Regions from separate parts of the Arthrobacter sp. UCD-GKA genome, predicted to be linked through region 1. Evidence: predicted binding sites of a transcription regulator. Region 1 holds the regulator's gene; the other holds the start of a gene.
What was found. Region 1 encodes HspR, which represses chaperone genes until heat shock. Its sites were predicted from a motif close to AAGTTGAGTCNNNNNGACTCAACTT; they were not measured.

Region 1 (13,723 bases):
CCGACCGGCTTGCCGGCGCCGCGGGCGTCCAGCAGCAGCTTGTAGCCGCTCATGACCGCCAGGGAGGAACCGACCACCAGCAGCGAGGCGGAGTGCGCCTCCATCGCCTTGAGCCGGACCTTGCGTTCAGCCGGGACGCTTTCCCCGAAATAGACCACGTTGGGCTTCAAGGCCTGCGAGCCGCACACCAGGCAGCCGACCATGTGGAACTCGGCCACGTGCGCATCATCCAGCGACACGTCGCCGTCAGGGTTCACCAGCGAGGGATCCAGGTCGACGCGTTCAAGATACCCCGGGTTGGCTTCGTGCAGCCTCGCATCGAGGTGTTTCCGGTCCTCCAGGGCCCCGCAATTCAGGCAGCTGATCTGCTGCAGGTCCCCGTGCAGGGGAATGACGTTCAGCGAGCCGGCCGCGACATGCAACCCGTCGACGTTTTGCGTCACGATGCCGCTGATCTTGCCCTGCGCTTCCCATTGGGCCAGGCGTCGGTGGATGGGGTTGGGCGAGGCCTGGGCCATGTGCCGCCATCCCACGAAACTGCGTGCCCAATACCGGTGGCGGGCGCTGGGCTCGTGCTGGAACTCCTGATAGGTCATCGGCCGGTGGCGAAGCAGGGACCCCTGGGGCCCCCGGTAGTCGGGGATCCCGGAGTCGGTCGAGACCCCGGCGCCGGTGAGCACCAGCACCGAGCCGGCCTCGAGCATCCTGCGGATGCCGGCGGCGGCGACCTGCGGATCCTGCAGCGGTGCGGTCTCCCCCACCACGCGTTCGATGGAACGGATGGCGGCACGATGCGCCATCCGGATGCCTAGTTCGCCTTCATGCAGCATGTGGTCCCATCGCTGTTTCCCGGGCAAGGCAAAGGCCGCGGTCACTAGCGCCGCTGGGGGCGTAGTGGCCACGGCTGCCGTGTTCACGTATTGGAGAACCGATAACCACAGATTGCTCTGGGGTCACTTCAGGGAGTCGGCGCATCAGCTGATGCGCCGTTGGTCGTCCTCGTCGTCATCGTCTGCGTACTTGTCTTCGTAATCCGAATAATCGGACTCGAAGGGTACGTCGACAGGGCTTGGTGTCGTGGTGCTGTGACCACGGCTCTTCCCAAGCTCGCGTTCCAAGGCGGACAAATCAGTGGCCGGGGAGAAATATTTCATGTCCCTGGCCTGTCGTGTCGCTTTTGCCTTCTGACGGCCGCGCCCCATGGCGTGACCCCCTTTTTTCAGTAGATCTGGAGGTGGTCCACCTATGTCAGGCGGAGGCCCCAGAATATGTGACTAATTCTTTCGTATTTCAAGGTTAACATGATTCCGCGGCGAGTGCCTGCCCGGAACCACCGTTCCGCCGGTAGAGTATTATTTTGTCCACCAAGTCGACTGCCACCCGCCCGGGAGCTTGCTTGCCTGATCCGCCACCGCCAGAGCCAAGAGCTGCGCTTCCTGCTCTAAGTGCCATGTCACAGACGCGTTCGTGGTGGCGTGCCCCGGCCCTTTGGGCCTTGCTCGGGGCACTGGGAATCATGCTGATTGTCATCTACGGAGCCAACAGGTTTTTTGGCCACCACGACGCCGCGGCGCCGGTCGCCGAAGTGACACGAAACGCATCCCCCGGCATCGACGGGGTCATTGCCACGGACGTCCCGGCGGACCAGTTGCAGGTTGGCGATTGCCTTCAGGGATTCAACGGCCCGCTGGAAACCTCCACGGTGGTGACCTGCCTGACCGCACACAACGCACAGCTGATCGGCACCTTCACCATGGACGGGGACCAGTTCCCCGGTCCGGCAGGAATCCTGTCGCGGTCCGAGGAACTGTGCAAGTCGATTGCACTGGATCCCGCCAGCCCCCTGGACACGGGTTGGTCATATCAATTCTCGCGGCCGTCCGAAGCCACCTGGAAGAACGGCGACCGGCTGGTCGCCTGCTTCCTGTCACTGAACGAGGGCAGCGTTCGGGTCTCGATGCTGCCTTCCGAATCCGCGGCATTGAACACCTGACACCCGCTGCCACCCCATTCGCGGAAGCAGGCCGGGCACGACGCGGCCGGTGCCCGAAGCGCTGTTCGCGCCTCGGGCACCGGCCGTTGACCTTGGATCCTTAGTTGCGGCGGGAAGTCAGGGTCAGCCCGTTGCCGTCCTCGCCGACGCCCACCACCACGGTGTCGCCGTCCAGGATGGTCCCGAGCAGCAATTGGCGGGCCAGCCGGTCCCCGATCTCGCGTTGCACCAGGCGGCGCAGCGGCCGGGCGCCGAAGGCCGGGTCGAAGCCGGTGAAGGCCAGCCAGTCGCGTGCATCGTCGTTGACCTCCAGCACCAGGCGGCGTCCCGCCAGGCGCTTGGCCAGCGCGTCGACCTGCAGGGCAACGATCGAGCCGAGCTCGTCCAGCGAGAGTGCGTCGAACATGATCACATCGTCCAGCCGGTTCAGGAACTCGGGCTTGAACGAGGCGTTGACCAGGTTCATCACGGCCGCGCGCTTGGTGTCTTCCTCCAGCGTCTGGTCAACCATGAACTGCGAGCCCAGGTTGGAGGTCATGATCAGGATGACGTTGCGGAAGTCGACGGTGCGTCCCTGCCCGTCGGTCAGGCGCCCGTCGTCGAGCACCTGCAGCAGGATGTCGAAGACCTCCGGGTGGGCCTTTTCCACCTCGTCGAGCAGCACCACCGAGTAGGGGCGGCGGCGCACCGCCTCGGTGAGCTGTCCGCCCTCCTCGTAGCCGACGTACCCCGGAGGGGCGCCGACCAGCCGGGCCACGGAATGCTTCTCCCCGTACTCGGACATGTCGATGCGCACCATCGCGCGTTCGTCGTCGAATAGGAAGTCGGCCAGGGCCTTGGCCAGCTCGGTCTTGCCCACGCCGGTGGGGCCCAGGAACAGGAACGAGCCGGTGGGGCGGTCGGGATCCGAGATCCCGGCCCGGGCGCGGCGCACCGCATCGGAGACCGAGGCGACGGCCTTCCGCTGGCCGATCAGCCGGTGGCCCAGGAAGTCCTCCATCTCGAGCAGCTTCTGGCTTTCGCCTTGCAGCATGCGCCCGGCCGGGATGCCGGTCCAGGCCGAGATGACCTCGGCGATGTCGTCGGCGGTGACTTCCTCGGCGACCATCGATTCCTGCGTGCCGGCGGTGGCCTCGGCCGCGGCGGCGTCCTTCATCTCCTTTTCCAGCGCGGGGATCTCGCCGTAGAGCAGCCGCGAGGCGCTTTCCAGGTCGCCCTCGCGCTGCAGCTTCTCGGCGCTCGAGCGCGCCTCGTCCAGCTTGACCTTCAGGTCTCCGACCCTGTTCAGTCCGGCCTTCTCGGCCTCCCAACGGGCGTTCAGCGCATCAAGCTCCTCCTTCTTGTCGGCCTTGTCGGCGCGCAGCGCATCGAGGCGTTCACGGGAGGCGGGATCGGTCTCCCCGTCGAGGGCAAGCTCCTCCATGGTCAGCCGGTCCACCGCACGGCGCAGTGCATCGATTTCCTCGGGTGCGGAGTCGATTTCCATGCGCAGCCGGCTGGCGGCCTCGTCGACCAGGTCGATGGCCTTGTCCGGGAGCTGGCGTCCGGCGATGTAGCGGTTGGACAGCGTGGCTGCGGCCACGAGTGCGGAGTCGCCGATCGTGACCTTGTGGTGGGCCTCGTAGCGCTGCTTGAGCCCACGCAGGATCGCTATGGTGTCATCCACGCTCGGCTCCCCCACATAGACCTGGGCGAAGCGGCGCTCGAGCGCCGGATCCTTCTCGATGTTCTGGCGGTACTCGTCCAGCGTCGTGGCACCGATCAGGCGCAGCTCGCCGCGGGCCAGCATGGGCTTGAGCATGTTGCCCGCATCCATGGCCCCCTCGGAGGCTCCCGCGCCAACGACGGTGTGGATCTCGTCGATGAAGGTGACGATCTGCCCGTCCGAGGACTTGATTTCCTCCAGGACGGCCTTGAGCCGCTCCTCGAACTCGCCGCGGTACTTGGCCCCGGCGATCATCGAACCCAGGTCCAGGGCGATCAGTGTCTTGCCGCGCAGCGACTCGGGAACGTCTCCGGCGACCATGCGCTGGGCCAGGCCCTCGACCACGGCGGTCTTGCCGACTCCGGGTTCCCCGATGAGCACCGGGTTGTTCTTGGTGCGCCTGGAGAGCACCTGGACGACACGGCGGATCTCGGCGTCGCGCCCGATCACCGGGTCGAGCTTGCCCGAGCGGGCGATGGCCGTCATGTCGGTGCCGAATTTTTCCAGGGCCTGGAAGGTGTTTTCGGGATCGGGGTTGTTGACCTTGCGGTCGCCCCTGATGCCGGGCAGCGCGCTGTCCAGGGCCTGGCGGGTGGCACCGCTTTCGCGCAGCGCCCTGCCGGCGGCCCCGGTGTCCTCGCTGAGTCCAAGCAGCAGGTGTTCGGTGGAGACAAAGCTGTCCCCCAAGGAAGCGGCGGCCTGCTGGGCGGCGGTGATGGCCTGCAGGATCCCGCGGGAATACTGGGCCTGCGCCACGTTGCTTCCCGAGGAGCTGGGCAACGCCTTGATGGCGGCACTGGCCTGGACCGAGACCTGGTCCGGGTCGACACCGGCGGCCTTCAACAGGGCGACCGCGACCGATTCTCGCTGGTCGACCAGCGCCTTGAGCAGGTGGGCGGGTTCCACTTGGGGATTCCCAGCGGTGGAGGCGTTCATTCCCGACGCGGCGAGCGCCTCCTGGCTTTTGGTTGTTAGCTTGGTGTCCACGCTCTTCCTTTCATGGTTGGGCATTCACTCAAACTTGAGTCTACTCCACTCAACTATGCTCTGGCGAGGGATATTCCCGTGAATGGCAAAGCGCCGGCGACCCGGACACGGGTCGCCGGCGCTTTGCCATACAGGTTGCGGTGCGGCCGCGGGACGGTTACGTGAGGTTCGGCCCCGGGGGCCGGGGCCCAAACAGGCCGTCCGGCAGGAGAGGCTAGGTGGCTCCAGCCCCGCCCTTTGCATCCTTGATGGCGGAGATCTCGAACTCGAGCAGGACCCGTTCGGATACCAGGACTCCCCCGGAGTCAAGCGCCTTGTTCCAACTCACGCCGTACTCGCGGCGGTCGATGCGTCGGCTGCCCTCGAAGCCCGCACGAAGGTTGCCAAATGGATCGGTCTCGACGCCGGTGAATTCGAGGGGTACCGCGATCTCTCGCGTGGTCTCCTTGATCGTCAGTTCGCCGTTGACGATGAAGCTGTTCTCGTCGACCTGGTCTATCCGCGTGGAGCGGAAAACGATGTTTGGGTATTTGGGTGCGTCGAAGAAGTCGTTGGTCCGCAGGTGCTGGTCGCGGTCGGCATTGCGCGTGTCGACGCTGGCGACTTTCACGGTCATCTCGACACTGCATTTGCTCATGTCTTCGGCATCGATGTGGACTGTTCCCTCCACCTCGTTGAAGGCGCCCCGCACTTTCGTCACCATCGCGTGGCGCGCATTGAAGCCGATGCGAGTGTGCCCTGGATCGAATCGCCACGTCCCCGCGTAGGCTGGATCGAGCTGGGTCATTGGTCCCCCTTGTGGTTGCTGTACGGGTGGACGTGTCCGCCCGGCTGGTGCTTACACTACCAACGCAATGTCCGCCCGTCTCCTGTTGCCCGCGACTTTTTGCCAAGGCCCGCGGCGCAACAACTGCTGGTGCTGCCACGGGGACGAAGAGGTCCCGGGATGGCCGCTCCCCGGCGCTGCGGGGTTTGTACGACCAGCGACACGGAGAAACCCCGGCACCGCCCCTCGAGGCGATACCGGGCAGGAATCCAAAAAGGCCGCGGGCATTCGCCCGGAACCTGCGCATCAGGGATGCGCAGACCGGTCTATCCCCGGGCGGCGGCCTCAAGCACGGCGATATCCAACTTCCGCATGGGCATGAACGCCTCCGTCACCCGACGCGTAACCTCCGGATCCGGATCGCCAAGCAGCTCCACCATCCGCACCGGGACCACCTGCCAGGAAACGCCGAAACGGTCTTTGAGCCATCCGCATTGGCTTTCCTCTCCACCGGCGGTGAGCTTGTCCCAGAAGTAGTCGACTTCGGTCTGGTCCTCGCACATGATCTGGAAGGAAATCGACTCGTTGAACTTGAAAAGCGGGCCTCCGTTGAGGGCCACGAAGGATCGGCCATTGAGGTTGAACTCCACCGTCAACGGTTCGCTGGACGGATTCCCCTGCGAGTCCATGTCGAGGTGGGAGACGATCCCGGAATTCGGAAAGATCCCGGTGTAGAACCGGGCGGCTTCCAGCCCCTGGCCGTCAAACCACAGGCAGTTGATCAGGTCTTTCATGTGATGATCCCATCCGGTTGGTGTGGGGAATTGTTTCCCACCCCCAAAGGCTAGAAAGGTGTTCGGCATGATTCAAGGGGCCGGCGACAAAACGGGTGCGGAAGTTTTCCGCGCCGCATCCGTGGGATTCCTCTCGCCCACGGATGTTGCACGGATCCAGTCGCGAGGGCAGACCTACCGGTACGTGGGAATGTACTGGGTGCTGGGAACGATTTCCTTTCCCAGGGGCATGAGGGAAATCGGGATCATCTTGAGGTTGGCGATGCCCAGCGGGATGCCGACGATGCTCACGAACATCGGGATCGCGGTCAGCACGTGGCCAATGGCGATCCAAATGCCGGCCACCAATACCCAGATGACATTTCCAATGGTTGAAAAAGCTCCTACCCCGCCTCGGTCCACCACCGTGCGCCCAAAAGGCCACAGTGCATAAAGGGCAATCCGGAAGGAAGCAATGCCGAAGGGGATGGTGACAATGAGCAGGCAGCAAATGATGCCGGCCAGCATGTATCCCGCCGCCAGCCAGATACCGCCGAAAACAAGCCAGATGACGTTCAGGACCACGGAGAGAGTGTTTCGCATGTATCCAGCTTCGCCCATGAGCCCGTGCCGCGCCATGGGGTAATACCCTGAGTCGTCCCCCAATTGCTTGATAACGCTTTCTAACGATTCGCGCCGATGGCCCCGAGGATTCGATAAGCGTACGGCAAACAGGCAAGATTATTGGATGCCGTATGCGTTTGCTCGAAAATCTTCCCTGCTTCTTTCCGGACTCCTTGTGATCGTACTTCTGGCAGGTTGCGCACCGGCACCAGGATCCCCCAAGTCCCCGCGGGATTCGATCCAGGAAGCCGCAAACGCGTCATCCAACGCGGAGGGCCAAAACTCCGACGCCCTTCCCCTGTTCCTGGTTCCAGACCTGAATGCGGTGACCGCGACCGATGAGCACCGCCGCATCTTCACCAAGCATTTCGAGGTTTCTTCCGTCCCCGCGGTGGCCCGGTCCCAGTCGGACCTTGTCACGGAGCAGGTCGATGCATTCAAGTCCACGAATGTTCCGGATGTGGCTACGGGGGAACGGCCCGTGGCGGAACTGAACATGCGCAGCCATCTCACGGCCGTTTCCACCCGGGTCCTGGGCATCCGGGTCAACACCTATGAGTCCACCGGCGCCGGTGCCGGAACCCGGTATGTGACACAGTGGTTCACCCAAGACGCACCAGCGGCACTGGGAACCAGGGACTTGTTTGACAGCGACGAGGACTGGGCGCAGTTCAAGGAGTTCATCGCCCAGGCAGCAACCGCCGATCCCAGGGTTTTCGTCGGGAGCCTGCTGGACCTCGATGATGCCTGGCTGGACTCCGTGAATTTCGACGCGCATGGAAACGCCCTGGTGGAATTCGATGACAACAGTGTCGGCCCCGGCTCGGCCGGCCCCATTGTCGTGAAGGTCGATGCCGAGCACGTTGCCGCGTTGCTCTCCGGGTTCGGAACCCTGGCCCGCACGGCCGCAACGTCTCCGAGCCCCAGGGTGCAGCTGGGCCTGCTGCAGGACCGGGCCAGCCAGGCACCCGACGGCGGTGCCGCGGCGACGAGTCCGGAATCCGTTCCCGATGCCGGCAAGAAATCCGAGGGGGCCGATCGCAACCGGCGACCGCAACGTGCCGTCGACTGCACGGCAACGAAGTGCGTGGCATTGACCTTCGACGACGGACCGGGCCCGAAGACCGGGAAACTGCTCGACACCCTGCGCGAGGGCAACGCGCCCTCCACGTTCTTCGTCGTCGGCCCCAATGCCAAGCTGCGACCCGAGATCTTGGCCCGCATGGTGGCCGAGGGCCATGAAGTCGGGAACCACACGTGGAACCACCGCTCGCTCACCTCGCTGTCCTCGGCGCAGATCCAACGTGAGATTGACCGCACCAACGCGGCGATCGCCAAGGCCGTCGACCAGCCCGCCACCCTGATGCGCCCTCCCTACGGCGCACACAACTCCATCAGCGACCGGCTCGCGAGCACCCCGGTGATCCTGTGGGACGTCGACACCCTGGACTGGAAGCACCGCAACACCGAAAAGGTCGTCGACGCCGCGATTTCCCAGACCACGCCGGGGTCGATCGTGTTGATGCATGACATCCATTCCAGCACCGTGGCGGCGGTCCCCAAGATCCTTGCCGGCCTGCGCGCCAAGGGGTACACCTTTGTTACCGTCACCGAGCTCATGGGCGATTCGGCGCTCAAGGCCGGAGAGAGCTACGCCCGCGGCCCGCAACCGGCAAAAGCCTCCGGTGCCAAGGGCGCCAAAGCCACCCGGTGAAGTTCGCTACCCTTAAGCCCATGAGCATTCCCCCAGAGCGCAAGATGCCGGTCAGCGGCCGCGCCGTCGAAGACCTCGCCTTTTACCGAACCGAACCCGTCTCGTTTGTCCGCCGCGGCAACCGCCTGCAGGGCCGCCGTGCCGACGCCTGGGAACGCACCGCCCAAAAGTACATCATCGAGCCGCCGCGCGAGCAGGCAGACACCTCCGTGGCCGAGGGCTACCAGTTCGACCAGGAAGCCATCTACGGCCGCAAGGCCCCGCTGATCGTGGAGATCGGCTCGGGCCTGGGCGAAGCCATGGCCTTTGCCGCCAGCGAGCACCGCGACAAGGACTTCCTGGCCGTCGAGGTGTACCGCCCCGGATTGGCAGCGCTCATGGTGCGGGTGGAAAACAACGAGCTGACCAACGTGCGCGCGGTCCAGGCCAATGCGCCGGAGGTCCTGGACTCGATGCTTCCGGCGGCCTCAGCCGACGAGGTCTGGATCTTCTTCTCCGACCCGTGGCACAAGATCCGCCACCACAAGCGCCGCCTGATCAAGGATTCGTTCGTGAAGAAGCTTGAGCGCGTGCTGGTCCCCGGCGGCGTGGTCCGCCTTGCCACCGACTGGTCCAACTACGCCGAGCAAATGCGCGAGGTCTTTGACGCGGCCGACGCGTTCACCAGCCTGCACCCCGGCGAGCTGGCCGGCGAGGACAGCAACCTCACCAAGGTGCGCCGCCTGGGCCTGGAAAAGGACGAGAAGGATCCCGCATTCATCGACGAGCGCGGGGGCTGGGCTCCCCGCTTCGAGGGCCGCACGTTGACCAGCTTCGAGGGCAAGGCGCTCAAGGCCGGCCGGATGATCTTCGACCTGGCCTACCGCAAGGCGCCGTAGCCGGTCGGTGTTGCTGTGGGCGGTGTCGGGTTTCGGTCCGGCACCGCCCGCCGTGCTTAAGCCAGCGGTTGCTGCCCGGTGGTGATCAACGCCAGATTGCGCAGGGACAGCGTGTCGGGGTCCCGGTAGCCTCGGGGCGAGGCCGGATTCCCCGGCAGGTGCTGGGAGGTGTTGTGGCCGGTGGCGGCATGCAGTCCCAGTTCCGGGATGGCACCGACGCTGAACTCGTGGCCGGAAAGCATCTTGCGGCCCGAGAGCGCGCGGCCTAACCACGCCAGTCGGTCGCCCGGGGCGATGGCCTCGTAGACGTTGTGTGGCGGCACGTTCAGCCGCCCCGGGCTGCGGGACAGGTGCCGGGGAATCCCGGCCGAACCGATGGTGGCCAGCGCCTGGGCGTGGACCGCGTACCCGGATGCCGGGTCAAGAACCTGGGCGGCAAGCGTGGCTGCGTAGGAGTGGGCTTCGAGTGCCAGGTGCGGGGCGTCGGGCCTCAAGCGGGCAAAGGTGCCCAGGTCTTGCCCGAGCCGATGCAGGCCCCGCCGGGCGGCATTGTCCAGCAGGGCGCTGGCCAAGTTGGGGGCGGGGTATCCCAGCCACGCGACCACCGCGGGTTCGGCGATCCCGACCTTTAGTTGTTCCAGGTAGAGCTGCCCGGCTTCCCGGACGCTGCCCCACAACGCGTTGCGCGCCCTGATGCCGGTTCCGGAAAGCTGGAAGGTCACGTGCGTGGCGGTGTCCAGCTCGCCCACGGCAACCGCGGCCAGCGGCTCGCGGCCGGACAAATCAAGGTACAGCAGGTGGCGTGCGGGAATGGCCGGGTCCATGGCTCCGGGGCGCAGCGCATGGGCTGTCCCGTCGAGGGCCTGGCGGTGGGAGGTGCGCAGCCGTCCGCGGATCTTGCACAACGCCTCGAAGCGGCGCTGGGCCGCGGCGGAGAGACGGGCATAGTCCTCGGTCGGTGGCATAGGGGGCGTCCCGGTGCGGCGGCTACTTGCCGCGCGGCTTCCACACGACCACGGCCTGGCTGCGGCCGCGCGGGCGCTGCCCGCGGGCCAGGGAGACCACGTCCCCGGTGCTCCCGGCGGCAAAGACGCGTCCCAGGCCCGCGGCCTGGTGGGCGCTGCGCAGGGCGAAGACCTCGTTGCTCAGTTCGCCGATCCGCATGCGCAGGGCGGCGACCTGGTTTTCCAGGGCCATGATGCGCCTGATGCCTTCCAGCGAGACCCCGTCCTTGGACAGGCGCTGGATCTCGCGGAGCAATTCCACGTCGTGCTCGGAGTACCTGCGTTGCTTGCCGCCCTGGCGGGAGGGGGAAACCAGGCCGAGGCGGTCGTATTGGCGCAGCGTCTGGGGGTGCATGTCGGCCAATTCGGCTGCAACTGAAATGACGAAGATCGGCCTTAGTCGGTCATTGCCCATGATCCCTGCCTTTCATCCGGTTTCATCCACCGTAGCCAATATCCCGGTGGGGCCAAGGGCCCCGCGTCGCCGGTCAAGCGGCGCGGGGCCCTGAGGTGTTTAGAGTTTTGCGCGGGCGACCAGGGACTCGCGCGGGTTCTCGCCCTTGGTTGCCTCGGCGAAGGCCTCGACGGCCGCCTTGGCTTCCTTGGAGAGGTTCTGCGGGACCACCACGTCCAGGGTGACCAGCAGGTCGCCGGTGGCCTTGGAGGTCTTGACGCCGCGGCCCTTGAGCCGCAGCGTGCGCCCGGTTGCCGATCCCGCGGGGACCTTCATCTTGACGCTTTCCCCGGTCAGTGTCGGCACCTCGATCTGTCCGCCCAGTGCGGCCTCGTCGAAGGTGACCGGGACATGGATGCGGATGTTGTTGTCTTCACGGATGAAGACCGGGTGCGGGCTGACGGTGACCTTGACGATCAGGTCACCGGCGCCGGCGGAACCGGGCGATCCCTTGCCGCGCACGCGCACCGACTGCCCGTCCTTGATCCCCGCGGGGATCCGCACGTCGATGACTTCGCCGTTGGCCTCGCGCAGGCCGATGGTGGTTCCCTTTATGGAACCGGCGAAGGAAATGGTGGTGCTTGCGGTGCGGTCCGCGCCCTTGCGCGGCGCCTGCTGGCCGAAGCCCCCGAAGCCGCCCCCGCCGCCAAAGAGGTCGGCGAATTCCGGCGGCACCTGGCCGCCGCGCCGGCTTCCTCCGCCTCCGCCGCCACCGAAGAGGTTGGAGAAGACATCCTCGAATCCGCCGTTGCCCGGTGCCCCGCCTTGGCCGCCGGCGCTGAAGCGCGCCCCGGAGCCCATGGCACGGATGGCGTCGTACTGCTGGCGGTCCTCGGGATCCGAGAGCACCGAGTGCGCCTCGGTGATGTCCTTGAACTTGCGCTCGGACGCGGGATCCCCGGAGTTGGTGTCCGGGTGGTGCTTGCGGGCAAGCTTCCGGTACGCCTTCTTGATATCCGCGTCGCTGGCGTCCTTGGAGACGCCAAGAATGGCGTAGAAATCCTTTTCGACCCAGTCCTGACTTGCCATCAGGCGCCTCCTTTGGTGGTGAAATTCTCTGTGGATGGCCCGCCGGAAATTCGCGGCGGACCAGAAATCTGTGGGTGGTGCTTCACCAAGTGTGCGGCGGATCGCTGGTTCCCCCCAAGGGGAAGCGAAGCGATCCGCCGCATACGGTGGTGCAATTCGTGCATTGCTGCAGTCGTTGCCGGTGGTGGCTATTCCCCGAGGGAAACAATCACCTGGGCTGCGCGAAGGATGCGCTCGCCCTTCTTGAACCCGGTGCGCAGCACCTGGGCCACGTGGTCCGCCGGGATCTCCGCGTGCGGCTGCTGGATCAGCGCCTCGTGGATGTTCGGGTCGAAGAGCACCCCGGCCTCGGCGATGCGCTCCAGGCCGAGGCTCTCAAGCACTGCGTCGAGCTTGTTGGCGATCGAGGCGAACGGGCCCTCGGTCAGGTCGCCGTGGGCACGGGCCGCGTCGATGTCGTCAAGCACCGGCAGCAGGTTGACGAACACCGACTGCACGGCGACATCGCGTGCCACGTCACGGTCGCGCTCGACGCGCTTGCGGTAGTTGACGTACTCGGCCTGCAGGCGCAACAGGTCGTCGCGCAATTCGGCTTCCTTGTCGTTTGCCTCCGGCGCCTCGGTGTCGGCTGCTGCCTCGTTGAGGATGGCCTCGGCCTGGCTCAACGCGTCACCCGAGTCGTGGGCCTCGTCAACGGGGGTAACCTCGTCCTTGGAGATGCCCTCGTCGTGGTTTTCCTCTGACATGGTTGATGCGCCCCTTACTTCTTTTCGTCTTCGTCGATGACCTCGGCGTCGACGATGTCCTCTTCGGCGTTCGGGGCCTCGGCATCAGCGGCGGCTGCGCCCTCGGACTGTGCCTGCGAGTAGATGGCCTCGCCCAGCTTGGTCTGCGAAGCCTGCAGCTTCTCGAACGCGGTCTTGACCTCGTCGTCGTTGTCCTGCTTCTCCAGGGCGGCCTTCAGCGCGTCGACGTCGGCCTGGACCTCGGTCTTGACTTCCTCGGGCAGCTTGTCCTCGTTGTCCTTGATCAGCTTGTCAACAGAGTACGCAGACTGCTCGGCGGCGTTGCGGGTCTCGGCTGCCTCGCGGCGGGCCTTGTCCTCGGAAGCGTGCTCCTCGGCCTCGCGGACCATGCGGTCGATGTCGTCCTTGGACAGCGCGGTTCCGCCGGTGATGGTCATCGACTGCTCGACGCCGGTGCCCTTGTCCTTGGCGGAGACGTGGACGATGCCGTTGGCATCGATGTCGAAGGTGACCTCGACCTGCGGGATGCCGCGCGGGGCCGGCGCGATGCCGGTCAGCTCAAAGGTGCCCAGGGCCTTGTTGTCGCGGGTGAACTCGCGCTCGCCCTGGAAGACCTGGATGGAAACCGAGGGCTGGTTGTCCTCGGCGGTGGTGAAGGTCTCCGAACGCTTGGTCGGGATCGCGGTGTTGCGCTCGATCAGCTTGGTCATCACACCACCCTTGGTTTCGATGCCCAGGGACAGCGGGGTGACGTCGATGAGCAGCACGTCCTTGCGCTCGCCCTTCAGCACGCCGGCCTGCAATGCGGCGCCCACGGCGACGACCTCGTCCGGGTTCACGCCCTTGTTTGCGTCCTTGCCAGCCAGTTCCTTGACCAGTTCGACAACGGCGGGCATGCGGGTCGAGCCGCCAACGAGGATCACGTGGGCGATCTCGGAGACCTTCACGCCGGCTTCGGCGATGACGTCCTTGAACGGCTTGCGGGTGCGCTCGAGCAGGTCGGCGGTCAGTTCCTGGAACTTGGCGCGCGAAAGGTGCTCGTCCAAGTGG
Region 2 (10,201 bases), on a different contig from region 1:
TCCTCCTCGTTGGCGGGCACCAGCTGCCGCACCTCGGAGGCCCGCCCGGACCCATCGCGGGTGACGAAGATGGTCATGCACTGCGTCGTGTCGCGCCACTGGGCGTCGCGCGGGTCCCGCGCCCGCACGTGCACGGCGATGTGCATGGAGTGCGGGCCGGTGTGGATCAGCCTGGCCTCGAGCTCGACGATGTCGCCGATGTGGATGGGATTGGTGAAGTGGATGCCCCCGGAGTAGACGGCCACCGCGTCCGCGCCGCACCAGCCCATGGCACAGGCCCGTGCGACCTCGTCGATCCAGCGCATGACGATCCCGCCGTGCGCGTTCCCGCCCCAGTTCACGTCGCCGGGCGAGGCCAGGAAGCGGAACCGCTCCCGCGGCGCGGTGCCCGCCTCCGTGTATTCCTGGGCCCGCATGGCGTCGCGGATCTCGGCACGCGCGGCAACGCGGGCCGTGGCCCCCTGGGCCAGCTGGGCGGCTTCGGCGTCTGCCGGCTCCCACGGCGGGACGGCCTTGGCGCGGCGGTTCTCGTCCATCGCCACGAAGACCAGGATGCAGTCCATGGCCGGCTTGAAGATCCGTTCGCGCACGTCGGCGGCGTCGACCGTGACGACCACCTGCATGCTGCTGCGCCTGGTGTGCACGATCCGGGCGGTGACCTCGATCAGGTCGCCGTTCTCGATGGGCCTGGTGAAGTGCACGTTCCCGACGTAGGCGGTGACGCAGTACCCGCCGGAGTAGCCCACGGCGCAGGCGTACCCGGCCTTGTCGATCCATTCGAGCACCCGCCCGGCCTGGACGGTGGTGCCGTCCTCGGACACGTCCGTCGGGGCGGCCAGGAAGCGCAGCATCATCACATCGTTCATGGGGTTCATCCTAACCAGCGGCCCGGGCACCGGCCCCACGGTTACTTGCCTTGGTCTTGGGCAATAGCGGCGCCGAAGACAGCCATGGCGGGCACCTTGGGAAATGGTGCCCGCCACAGGTGGTGCATCGACCCTTGGCGGGTCAACGCGGGAAATCGGAAATCAGTTGCTTTCGGCCACTGCGCGGATGCCCTCGAGCACCGCTGCGACCTGGCCGGCGACCTCTGCGTCGTCCTTCGGGTGCAGTTCGGCGAAGCGGACCACCGAGTTCGGGATCGACAGCTTGACGTCCTCCAGGACGTTGGCGCCGGCGATGTTCAGTGCCTTGCGGGCCTCGTCCTGGGCCCAGACCCCGCCGTACTGGCCGAAGGCGGTGCCGATGACAGCTGCGGGCATGTCCTTGGCGACGCTGTTGCCGAAGGGACGCGACAGCCAGTCGATGGCGTTCTTCAGGACGGCGGGCATGGTGCCGTTGTATTCCGGGGAGACCAGCAGCAGGGCGTCTGCCGCACCTGCGGCGGCGCGCAACTCAAGTGCCGCGGCGGGAACCTGGCCCTCGATGTCCTGGTCCTCGTTGTAGAACGGGATGTTCTCCAGGCCGGCGAAGACGTTGACCTCGACGCCGGCGGGGGCGTTCAGGGCCGTGGCTTCGGCGAGCTGGCGGTTGGTCGAGCCGTTGCGCAACGAACCGACGAGGGTAAGGACTGTGGTTGCCATATGGGGAGTCTCCTGTTTCGGGGGCTGTGCTTGATACGTCAATGAGAGCCAACCGCGTGGCGGCCCCCGCGATTCCCGAACCTTCCGTGACGTGCAACACTCCCCCATACGGGCGGAGCATGGCCTTCCCCAAAACACCCTCCTCCAGCCGGTCTGTTGCCAAGGGTCCGCAGCGAAGCCCGCCCCGTCGTTCGGTGCTGGGCCTCAACCCACCTCGCACTAGCCGCCGAAGAATTCCCTCTGCCCTAGACGCACGTGGGGAGCGGTGGCGACCTACTCGAGGTCCGCGGACCCGGACAGGACGACCTTGGCCCGTCCCCCGACCCACAGCTTGCCATTCTCTCCACTGATGTAAATTCGCCCCTGTCGCCCCATCGCCGTTCCCTGCGCGGCAAGATACGGTGCGGTGGCGCGCTCGGTGGCGATGAGCCATTCGGCCACCGAGGCGTTGAGGCTTCCAGTCACCGGGTCCTCGCGCAGCGGTTCCTCCCCCTCGGTGAAGAACGCACGCACCTCGAACACCGCTTCCGAGTCCGGTCGGTGGGGGCCGATCACACCGATGTCCCACCTGCCCGGATACCCGGACGCGTCGGGGCGCAGATCGAGCACGGTGCGTGCACTATCGAGCAGTAGCCCCACCCAGCCAGGCCCGTTGTCGAGCCACTCGGCATCCACAACCTGCTCGGGTTCGATCCCGAGGATCCCGATCAAATCAGCGAGCATGCCTGGAGCAACGGGTCCGGAGCGCAGCCGTTCCGGCGCGGCGAAAGCGAGCCGATCTCCATCGATGCGCACGGGCACCAGGCCTGCACCGCACTCCTGCACAACAACATCCGGAGTCGCCGGGATCCCGCCTGCATCCAGCCAGGCCCGCGCCGTTCCAAGCGTCGGATGCCCCGCAAAGGGCAACTCGGTATTCAGGCTAAAAATGCGCACACGATAGTCCGCTCCGGGGACCGTGGGCGGCAACACGAACGTGCATTCCGACAGATTCGACCAAACCGAGAACCTGCGTAGCATCTCATCGTCGAGCCCCTCCTCGTCCAGGAGCACGGCAACCGGGTTACCGAGACACGGGTCCCCACCGAACACATCAACCTGACGGAATGCGAAGTTCATATTCTGAGCCTATCGCCAAGGCAAGGCTGTAAATCGCAAGCGTCCAGCGAGCCCCCGGTGCACATCTCGCCCTCGGCGAACATAACCCTCCGGGGAGGGTAGCCGGGAATATCCTGTTTGCATCCGCGTTAACTTGAGTCAATGGCACTCAAGTATCCATAGGAGGAAACATGCCAGCATTCTTTGGCCCGGCCGACGCCGGAAACGGCTCTTTCGAGGACTTCCTGGCGCGCTACCTGCAAGGCCAGCGCACCAGCCGCTTCGGGCGCCCCGTCGACATCACCCGGCTGCTCAGCCGCCACACGCACGAGGTGCTGACCCGTGCCGCGCAATTCGCCGTCGAACACGGCCACAGCGACATCGACGCGCTTCACCTGCTGCGCGTGATGCTCGAGACCGAGCCCGTTGGTGAGGCCCTGCGCCGCTCGGGCGCGGACGCTGCGGCGATTGCCCGAGACGCCGAACAGCGCCTGCCCGAATCCGGGCCGCAGCGCTCCGATTCCACTCCCGCGCTGACCCCATCCGCCCAGCGTGCGCTGCTGGATGCCTACCAGGTGGCCCGCGCCTTCGGCTCCACCTACATCGATCCCGAACACCTCTTCCTGGCCTTCGTGCTGAACACCGAGTCCCCCGCCGGCCAGGTGCTGGGCGCCGCCGGGGTCACCCCGCAGTCCTTGCAGGCAGCTGCCGAGGGCACCGAGCAGCAGCCCTCCGGCACGACACCGGGCAAGCCCTCCGAGGCCGGTGCTCCCGCCAAGGGCCAGACCCCGATGCTGGAGAAGTTCGGCATGGACCTGACCGCCCGGGCGGCCGAGGACGGGCTGGACCCGGTGATTGGCCGCGAAAAGGAGATCGAGCAGGCCATTGAGATCCTGGCCCGCCGCACCAAGAACAACCCGGTGCTGATCGGCGAGGCCGGCGTCGGCAAGACCGCCGTCGTCGAGGGCCTGGCTCGCGCCATCGTCGCCGGCGAGGTCCCGGACCAGCTGGCCGGCAAGCGCGTGGTCTCCCTCGACCTTCCGGCCATGGTCGCGGGCACCCGCTACCGCGGCGACTTCGAGGAACGCCTGACCCAGACCCTGGACGAAATTGCGGCGCAGGAGGGCGAGGTGATCGTCTTCATCGACGAACTGCACACCGTGGTCGGCGCCGGAGGTGGCGGCGGCGAGGGCTCCATGGACGCCGGGAACATCCTCAAGCCGCGGCTGGCCCGCGGCGAGCTGCACCTGATCGGCGCCACCACGCTGGCCGAATACCGCAAGGTCGAGAAGGACCCTGCCCTCGAGCGCCGCTTCCAGCCGGTGACCGTCGGCGAGCCCTCGATCGAGGACGCCGTCGCGATCCTGCACGGGCTCAAGGACCGCTACGCGCAACACCACCAGGTGACCTACACCGACGCGGCGATCCGCGCCGCGGTGGAAATGTCGGCCCGCTACGTGACCGACAGGTTCCTGCCGGACAAGGCCATCGACCTGATCGACACGGCCGGTGCCCGGCTGGGCCTGAAGCGCCCCGCCGGCGTGGACACCGAGGCGCTGGCATCGCGGATCGCCGAACTCGGCGCCGCCAAGGACCGCGCGGTCGCCGAGGAACGCTACGAGGACGCCTCGAAGCTGCGCGACGAGGCCGAGGAACTGGGCACCCGCCTGGCCGAGGCGCAGGAGGGCACCGCGGAGGCCCCGTCGGCGGTGGTCGACGAGGCGCAGATCGCCGAGGTCATCGCCCGCGCCACAGGCATCCCCGCCGCACGGCTCACCGAGGACGAGAAGGGACGCCTGGCCCGGCTCGAGGAGGAGCTGCACGAGCGGGTCGTCGGGCAGGATGATGCCGTGGCGGCCGTCGCCAAGGCGGTGCGGCGTTCCCGCACCGGGCTGGGCGACGAGGGCAAGCCGGTGGGCAGCTTCCTGTTCCTGGGCCCCACCGGCGTGGGCAAGACCGAGCTGGCCAAGGCACTGGCGGCCTCGCTCTTCGGCGACGAGTCGGCGATGGTCAGGTTCGACATGAGCGAGTTCGGCGAGCGCCACACGGTCTCCCGCCTGGTCGGCGCCCCTCCGGGGTACGTCGGCTACGACGAGGCCGGGCAGCTGACCGAGCGCGTGCGCCGGCGTCCCTACTCGGTGGTGCTGCTGGACGAGGTGGAGAAGGCACACCCGGACGTGTTCAACCTGCTGCTGCAGGTGCTCGACGACGGCCGGCTCACCGACGGGCAGGGCCGCACCGTGGACTTCCGCAACACGGTCATAGTCATGACCTCCAACCTGGGTTCGGAGTTCCTGGCCAGCCGCGGCGCCCCGCTGGGCTTCGGTTCCGATTCCGGGGCCGGGTCCGAGCGCGAGCTGCGTGCCAAGGTGATGGGCCGGCTGCGCGAGACCATGCGCCCGGAGTTCCTGAACCGGATCGACGAGACGGTGCTCTTCCGCAAGCTGGAGGCCGAGCAGCTGCGGGAAATCGTGCGGCTGCAGCTGCGCCGCACCGAGGCCCGGCTCGCCGCACACGGCATCGGGTTGGAAGTCGACGAGGCTGCAGTCGGCTGGATCGCCGAGGCCGGCCACGAGCCGGAGCTCGGCGCCAGGCCGCTGCGCCGGGTGATCGCCCGCGAGCTTGACGACAGGATCGCGGACCTGCTGGTCAGCGACGAGCTGGCCGAAGGCGGGACCGTTGCGGTCACCGCCGACGGGTCGGGCCTACGGGTTTCGGCACGGCAGGAAGCAGCGCTCGCGGCGTAGCCCTCGGGGAACGGGGTGGGTGGGACCATGGGTCCCACCCACCCCGTTTGCGTCTTCCGCCTATGCTTGGTGTTGCAGGGGCTGGGGAGCCCCGCACGGGCGCCAACCTTGGGGGGAAAATGCCGCAGCAGAAACCGTGGAAACAGGAACCAGGATTCGGGAGCCGGGCCGGGCAGCCGCTGCGCTCGCCCAGCGGGCGGGTTCCGCAATGGGCACTTGACGAGGCGGCCGGCCAGGAACCCTATGCCAGCGTCGTTCCGCTGAAAAGACCCGCCCGCAGCTCGTTCAGGCGTCCTCGCCTGCGACGTCCACGGCGCAGCTGGAACCTTGGCGTGGTCATCGCACTGCTCGTGGGGCTCTACTACAGCCCCGTGCTCCTCGAGCGCCACATCATGCCGGCACTCGCACCGTCGGTTCCCGGCTCCAACGTCCCCCCGCGCGGCGTCGATGCGGCCACCGAGCCGTTGGGCACACCGCCGGCCGCCACGGGCTCCGGGTCGTTCCGGCTGCAGGATTCCCCTGATCCCGGCCAGGACTTCGTCGCATACGATCCCTGCCGGCCCGTCCGCTACGTCATTCGCACGGAAGGCTCCCCCGTCGGCGGCGAGACGCTCATCCACCAGGCTGTCGCCGAGATTTCCGCCGCCACGGGGTTGCGGTTCATCTACGACGGTTCCACCACCGAGGCCCCCACCGAGCAACGCAAAAAGTACCAGCCCGAGCGCTACGGCAAGCGCTGGGCACCAGTCCTGATCGCCTGGTCGACCCCGGAGGAAACCCCCGACCTGGCCGGAGACGTGGCGGGACTGGGAGGCAGCGCCTACGCCCACGTCCCCGGGCAACCCTATGTCTACGTTGCCGGCCAGGTGAAACTCGATGCACCCGCGCTGGCTCCGTTGCTGGCGCACCGTCAGGGCCCCGCGCTTCTTCGTGCGGTCATCATCCACGAGCTCGGGCACGTGGTGGGGCTGGGCCACATCGATGACCCCGGCCAATTGATGCATGATGACAACGTGGGAACCACGGCGTTGGCCGATGGAGACCGGGCGGGACTTGCCCTTCTGGGCACCGGGGCCTGTGTGCCGCAACTCTAGATGTTCGGTGCGGCGGCTGTCGTGACGTCGTTCAATGGTCCGCCGCAATCGGCACCGTCGCGGGCTTTCAGGCGTCGCGCAACTGGTCCAGCGCCGCCTTCAACCGCGTGTCTGCGTCGGAGGCGACCTCCCGTATTGCCGGGTTTCCACTGACTCGCGCCAAGACCTGCGCATCGATGGTTTCTATCGTTGTTTCGGTGGCGTCCGCGGCCCGGCGAACCACCACGTTGCACGGCAGCAACACCCCGATTTCGGGTTCGGTGAGCAGCCCGCGATTGGCCAGGTGGGGGTTGAAGGCACCCAGTATCAGGTAGTCGCCGATTCGGTTGGCCGATTCCGGACTGATCTCCGTTGCCAGGACGGCTCTCATGTCAATCTCCGTGAGCACCCCGAAGCCCTGTCGTCCCAAGGCCTCCTTGGTGCGGGCCACTGCTTCCTCCCACTCCAGCGAAACGGTGATGCTGTGCGTGTAGGCCATGGCCGTTCTCCTGCTACTCGTGCGGCGTGCCGTGCTCCGGATTTCCGGTATTTGAGGCCCAGCCTAGCCGCGATCCGGACCACTGTCTGCACCGGCAAGGCCCTCCAAACCGGGCGATTTCCCCGCGGATTGCCCGTGCCATTTACATGGCGCATACCCATCTGCTAATGTCCACGTCAGCGACCATTTTGGCCGCATCATTGGGGAAATAACTTAATCTTGGGGGATACCATGAAGAAATCCATGGCTCTATTTGCCATGTCCGGATTCGCAGCAGCGGCCTTGTTTGTCGCCGCCCCGGCATCGGCCGTCTGGACGGTGGATCCTTCCACCGGCGTCGGATTCGTCGGCAAGGGCGACGTGCAGGACGCGTTCGGCTGGAACGACCACGACCTGCAGGCCAACCACGAGGGCGTGTCATTCGCCCTGAACGCGAAAACCACGTCGACCACGACGTGGTCGTGCTTCAACTCGAAGAACGGGAAATTCCAGGACCGCGAACATGTCGTCCTGGCCGGCACCACCGGAGAGTTGCTTTACGAGGCCCGCACCAACCCGCAGGACAAGGTCACCGGATTCCTGCTCACCGGTTTGGCGGACGGCTCGAGTTCCGTGACCGAGTCCGACGGTCCGAAGCTGGGCTCGTGCCCCTCCGGACCGTGGGCGTACGTGGAGGGCAGCCAGGACACCACCGTCACCGGCGGGGAGTCGGAACTGTCCGTCACCTTTGCCGACCAGGTCCAGGTCCTGACGCACTCTGCGGCCGAATAACCGCCAGGTCAGGGGTGGATGCCGCACTGCGGCATCCACCCCTGACCGCTTTAACCACTACTTCAGCAGCGCGATCATCCGGGCCATCACGTAGCGGTCGACCAACCCGCATTTTTGTCCCTGCATCAGCCAGCGTCCGATCATCTCGATCCCGTCCTGGATTCCGGTTGCCGGTATTCCCGTCGGGGAAATGTGTGCCCCGGCGGTGAACGTTATCGCGCCCTCGTCGTTGGGGTGGATCAGCACGTGGCAACCGACCTCTGTCGCGGCGCTGGACGTCAGCGGATGGCGCTGCACATGGTCCATGTGGATATCCCGCCGGTCGACGCGCCGTCCACGGACGTATCCAAGCTTGTCGGCATCCAGCCACCGGTACTCCCCCGGCTTCCAGAACTTTGAATCGATGAAGAGCACCCGGTCCCCGTTGACCACCGCATGGTCGATGTCGGCGACGCTGCTGCCCGGAAAGCGGAGCCCGTGGAAGATCCGGGTTCCCGGGATGCGCAACAGCGATTCAAGGGCCAGCGCGGTGCGGCGCTCCCCAATCACGCCCTTGGCGATGTTTTCCTTCCTGAACCGGCTCCGGCCGTTGGACAGCGCCCCGCCACCCACGCCAAACACGCGTTGGTCCACCGACCGCCGCGTCGCTGCATATGGCCAGAAACGGCTGACCAGCACCAGGCCGGCCGCGCACAGCCCAATGGGCACCAGCGCGATGGGAGCCGGTGCCGCAACCAGGATGAGCATCGATCCCAGCACCCCGGCCACGAGCCCCAGGACGACCAGCACGCGCAGCAGGTTGTGGCCCGGCCCGATCTTCTCCTCCCCTCCCAAGGATTCTTCCCACCAGGACAGCCGTTCCGGGTCGAATCGCGGCGCCGTTGCGGCCGGTGCGTCGCCCGGCGGGACCGGCCCGGTGCCCGTGGGCCCGGGCGTTGCCGGCGGCTCGGGTTCGGCCTCGCGCAGTTGCCGGTCCGGAATGCCAGCCACCCGTTCGGGCGGCAACGGACCCGTCACCCGGCGCGGCGGAGCAGCCACAGGTGCCGCGGGAGGCACAGGGGGTTCGGCAACGTCCGACGCGGCGACACCTCGTTCGACCGGCGGGTACGACTCGCCCGGCGACGGCCCGGTCAGCAACCAGAAGTCGTAATCGAAGCGCCTGTCCGGGTCCCCCACGATGTACCAGGCGCCCATGATCCGCTCGGTCAGTCGGGCATCGCTTCGATTGCGCCAGATCGCCAACCTTGCGGCCGCGTTGATCTGATTGGGCGATGCGGAGCGCCCCACCCCCAAGAACTCATAGTGATCCAAAGCTTCTCCCCCAAGAAAATGGCCATGACTCCTCCAAACCTATGTCCGCGCGTGTCGGGCCGCAAGGGGGTATGCGACGCCGCGGGCAACCATCGCGCACTTCGCGAGGGTCAATGCCCGGTCGCCTTCCGTACACCTGGACGCCACCGGAGGTTGGCCCGGGTCGTGGAAGATAAATGCGCGCACCGCTCTCCCCCGGCCGCGCCATCCAACCACCGCACCGTGAGGCACGCCATGAAGAAGTCCCTGTCCGCCGCCTTGGCCCTTGCCGTTTTGGCCGGTCCGGTGTTGGCCGCACCGGCCGGCGCCGCTCCCGCCCCGGCGAGCACCATGATCGGCGCCCGTGACGCCCAACCAGGTTTCCGCATCCTGCCCTACCTGCAGAATCCCAAGGCGGACGCCATGACCATCAGCTGGATCAGTGAAACCGCCGATCCGGGCACGCTGACCGTCACCGGTCCGGGCATCGGAAACGGCAAGGGCCGCGGATCCGGAAACCAGCTCAAGTTAGTTTCCGTTCCCGAGTACCTGCCCTTGATGGAATACACGCAGAAGGAACTTGACCAGTCCATCGCCGGATTGGTGAAAGGCTCCTGGCTCAAGGCCAACAGCAACTACAAGCACACGCTCACGGTCAAGGACCTGAAGGCCGGCAAGGACTACAACTACACGGTCAACCAGGGCGGAAAACTCCACGAAGCCACGTTCACCACCGCGCCGGATGCCGATTCCTGGGAGGACCTGCGGCTGATCGCGTTCTCCGACTCCGAGACCGAACCGATGGGCCGCGTCGAGCACCGCGAATGGGAACTGAACCCGGCCAACGGGTACACGGAAGATCCCGAGCAGCGCCCCGGAGCCGGTTCGGCCTGGGCCCAGAAGTTCGGTTCCACCACCCGCTACGGCGACTTCACGCTGCGCTACCCGCTCAGCCAGGACACCGCGATGCGCGAAAACATGGCGGCCATCGAGGCCGCCGACCCGGATTTGATGCTCATCTCCGGCGACCTGGTCCAGGGCGCCGGATACCAGCCGGCCTGGGACGAGTTCTTCGGCTACTTCGCCGGCGAGCACGGCGACCTGGCCTCCAACGTCCCGCTGGTGACGGCGCTGGGGAAC

Region 2: a site for HspR is predicted at 2,833-2,857, ahead of BLJ79_RS05260 (ATP-dependent Clp protease ATP-binding subunit). Genes of this name have one in related genera too.

What each region holds. Positions count from the first base shown of each region.
Region 1 is NZ_MOLR01000001.1:110,630-124,352, reverse strand. Features, by position in the region: gene BLJ79_RS00575 (Sir2 family NAD-dependent protein deacetylase) at 1-800, opposite strand, end outside; gene BLJ79_RS00570 (DUF3073 domain-containing protein) at 975-1,202, opposite strand; gene BLJ79_RS00565 (hypothetical protein) at 1,451-1,993, shown strand; gene clpB (ATP-dependent chaperone ClpB) at 2,094-4,685, opposite strand; gene BLJ79_RS00555 (YceI family protein) at 4,900-5,472, opposite strand; gene BLJ79_RS00550 (VOC family protein) at 5,778-6,314, opposite strand; gene BLJ79_RS00545 (YccF domain-containing protein) at 6,420-6,827, opposite strand; gene BLJ79_RS00540 (polysaccharide deacetylase family protein) at 7,024-8,562, shown strand; gene trmB (tRNA (guanosine(46)-N7)-methyltransferase TrmB) at 8,583-9,440, shown strand; gene BLJ79_RS00530 (alpha/beta hydrolase) at 9,497-10,405, opposite strand; gene BLJ79_RS00525 (heat shock protein transcriptional repressor HspR) at 10,428-10,859, opposite strand; gene BLJ79_RS00520 (DnaJ C-terminal domain-containing protein) at 10,959-11,927, opposite strand; gene BLJ79_RS00515 (nucleotide exchange factor GrpE) at 12,116-12,673, opposite strand; gene dnaK (molecular chaperone DnaK) at 12,688-13,723, opposite strand, start outside.
Region 2 is NZ_MOLR01000003.1:41,239-51,439, reverse strand. Features, by position in the region: gene BLJ79_RS05275 (acyl-CoA thioesterase) at 1-866, opposite strand, end outside; gene BLJ79_RS05270 (NAD(P)H-dependent oxidoreductase) at 1,029-1,583, opposite strand; gene BLJ79_RS05265 (PhzF family phenazine biosynthesis protein) at 1,857-2,702, opposite strand; gene BLJ79_RS05260 (ATP-dependent Clp protease ATP-binding subunit) at 2,873-5,428, shown strand; gene BLJ79_RS05255 (matrixin family metalloprotease) at 5,548-6,522, shown strand; gene BLJ79_RS05250 (DUF302 domain-containing protein) at 6,590-7,000, opposite strand; gene BLJ79_RS05245 (hypothetical protein) at 7,244-7,771, shown strand; gene BLJ79_RS05240 (nuclease-related domain-containing protein) at 7,829-9,058, opposite strand; gene BLJ79_RS05235 (metallophosphoesterase family protein) at 9,317-10,201, shown strand, end outside.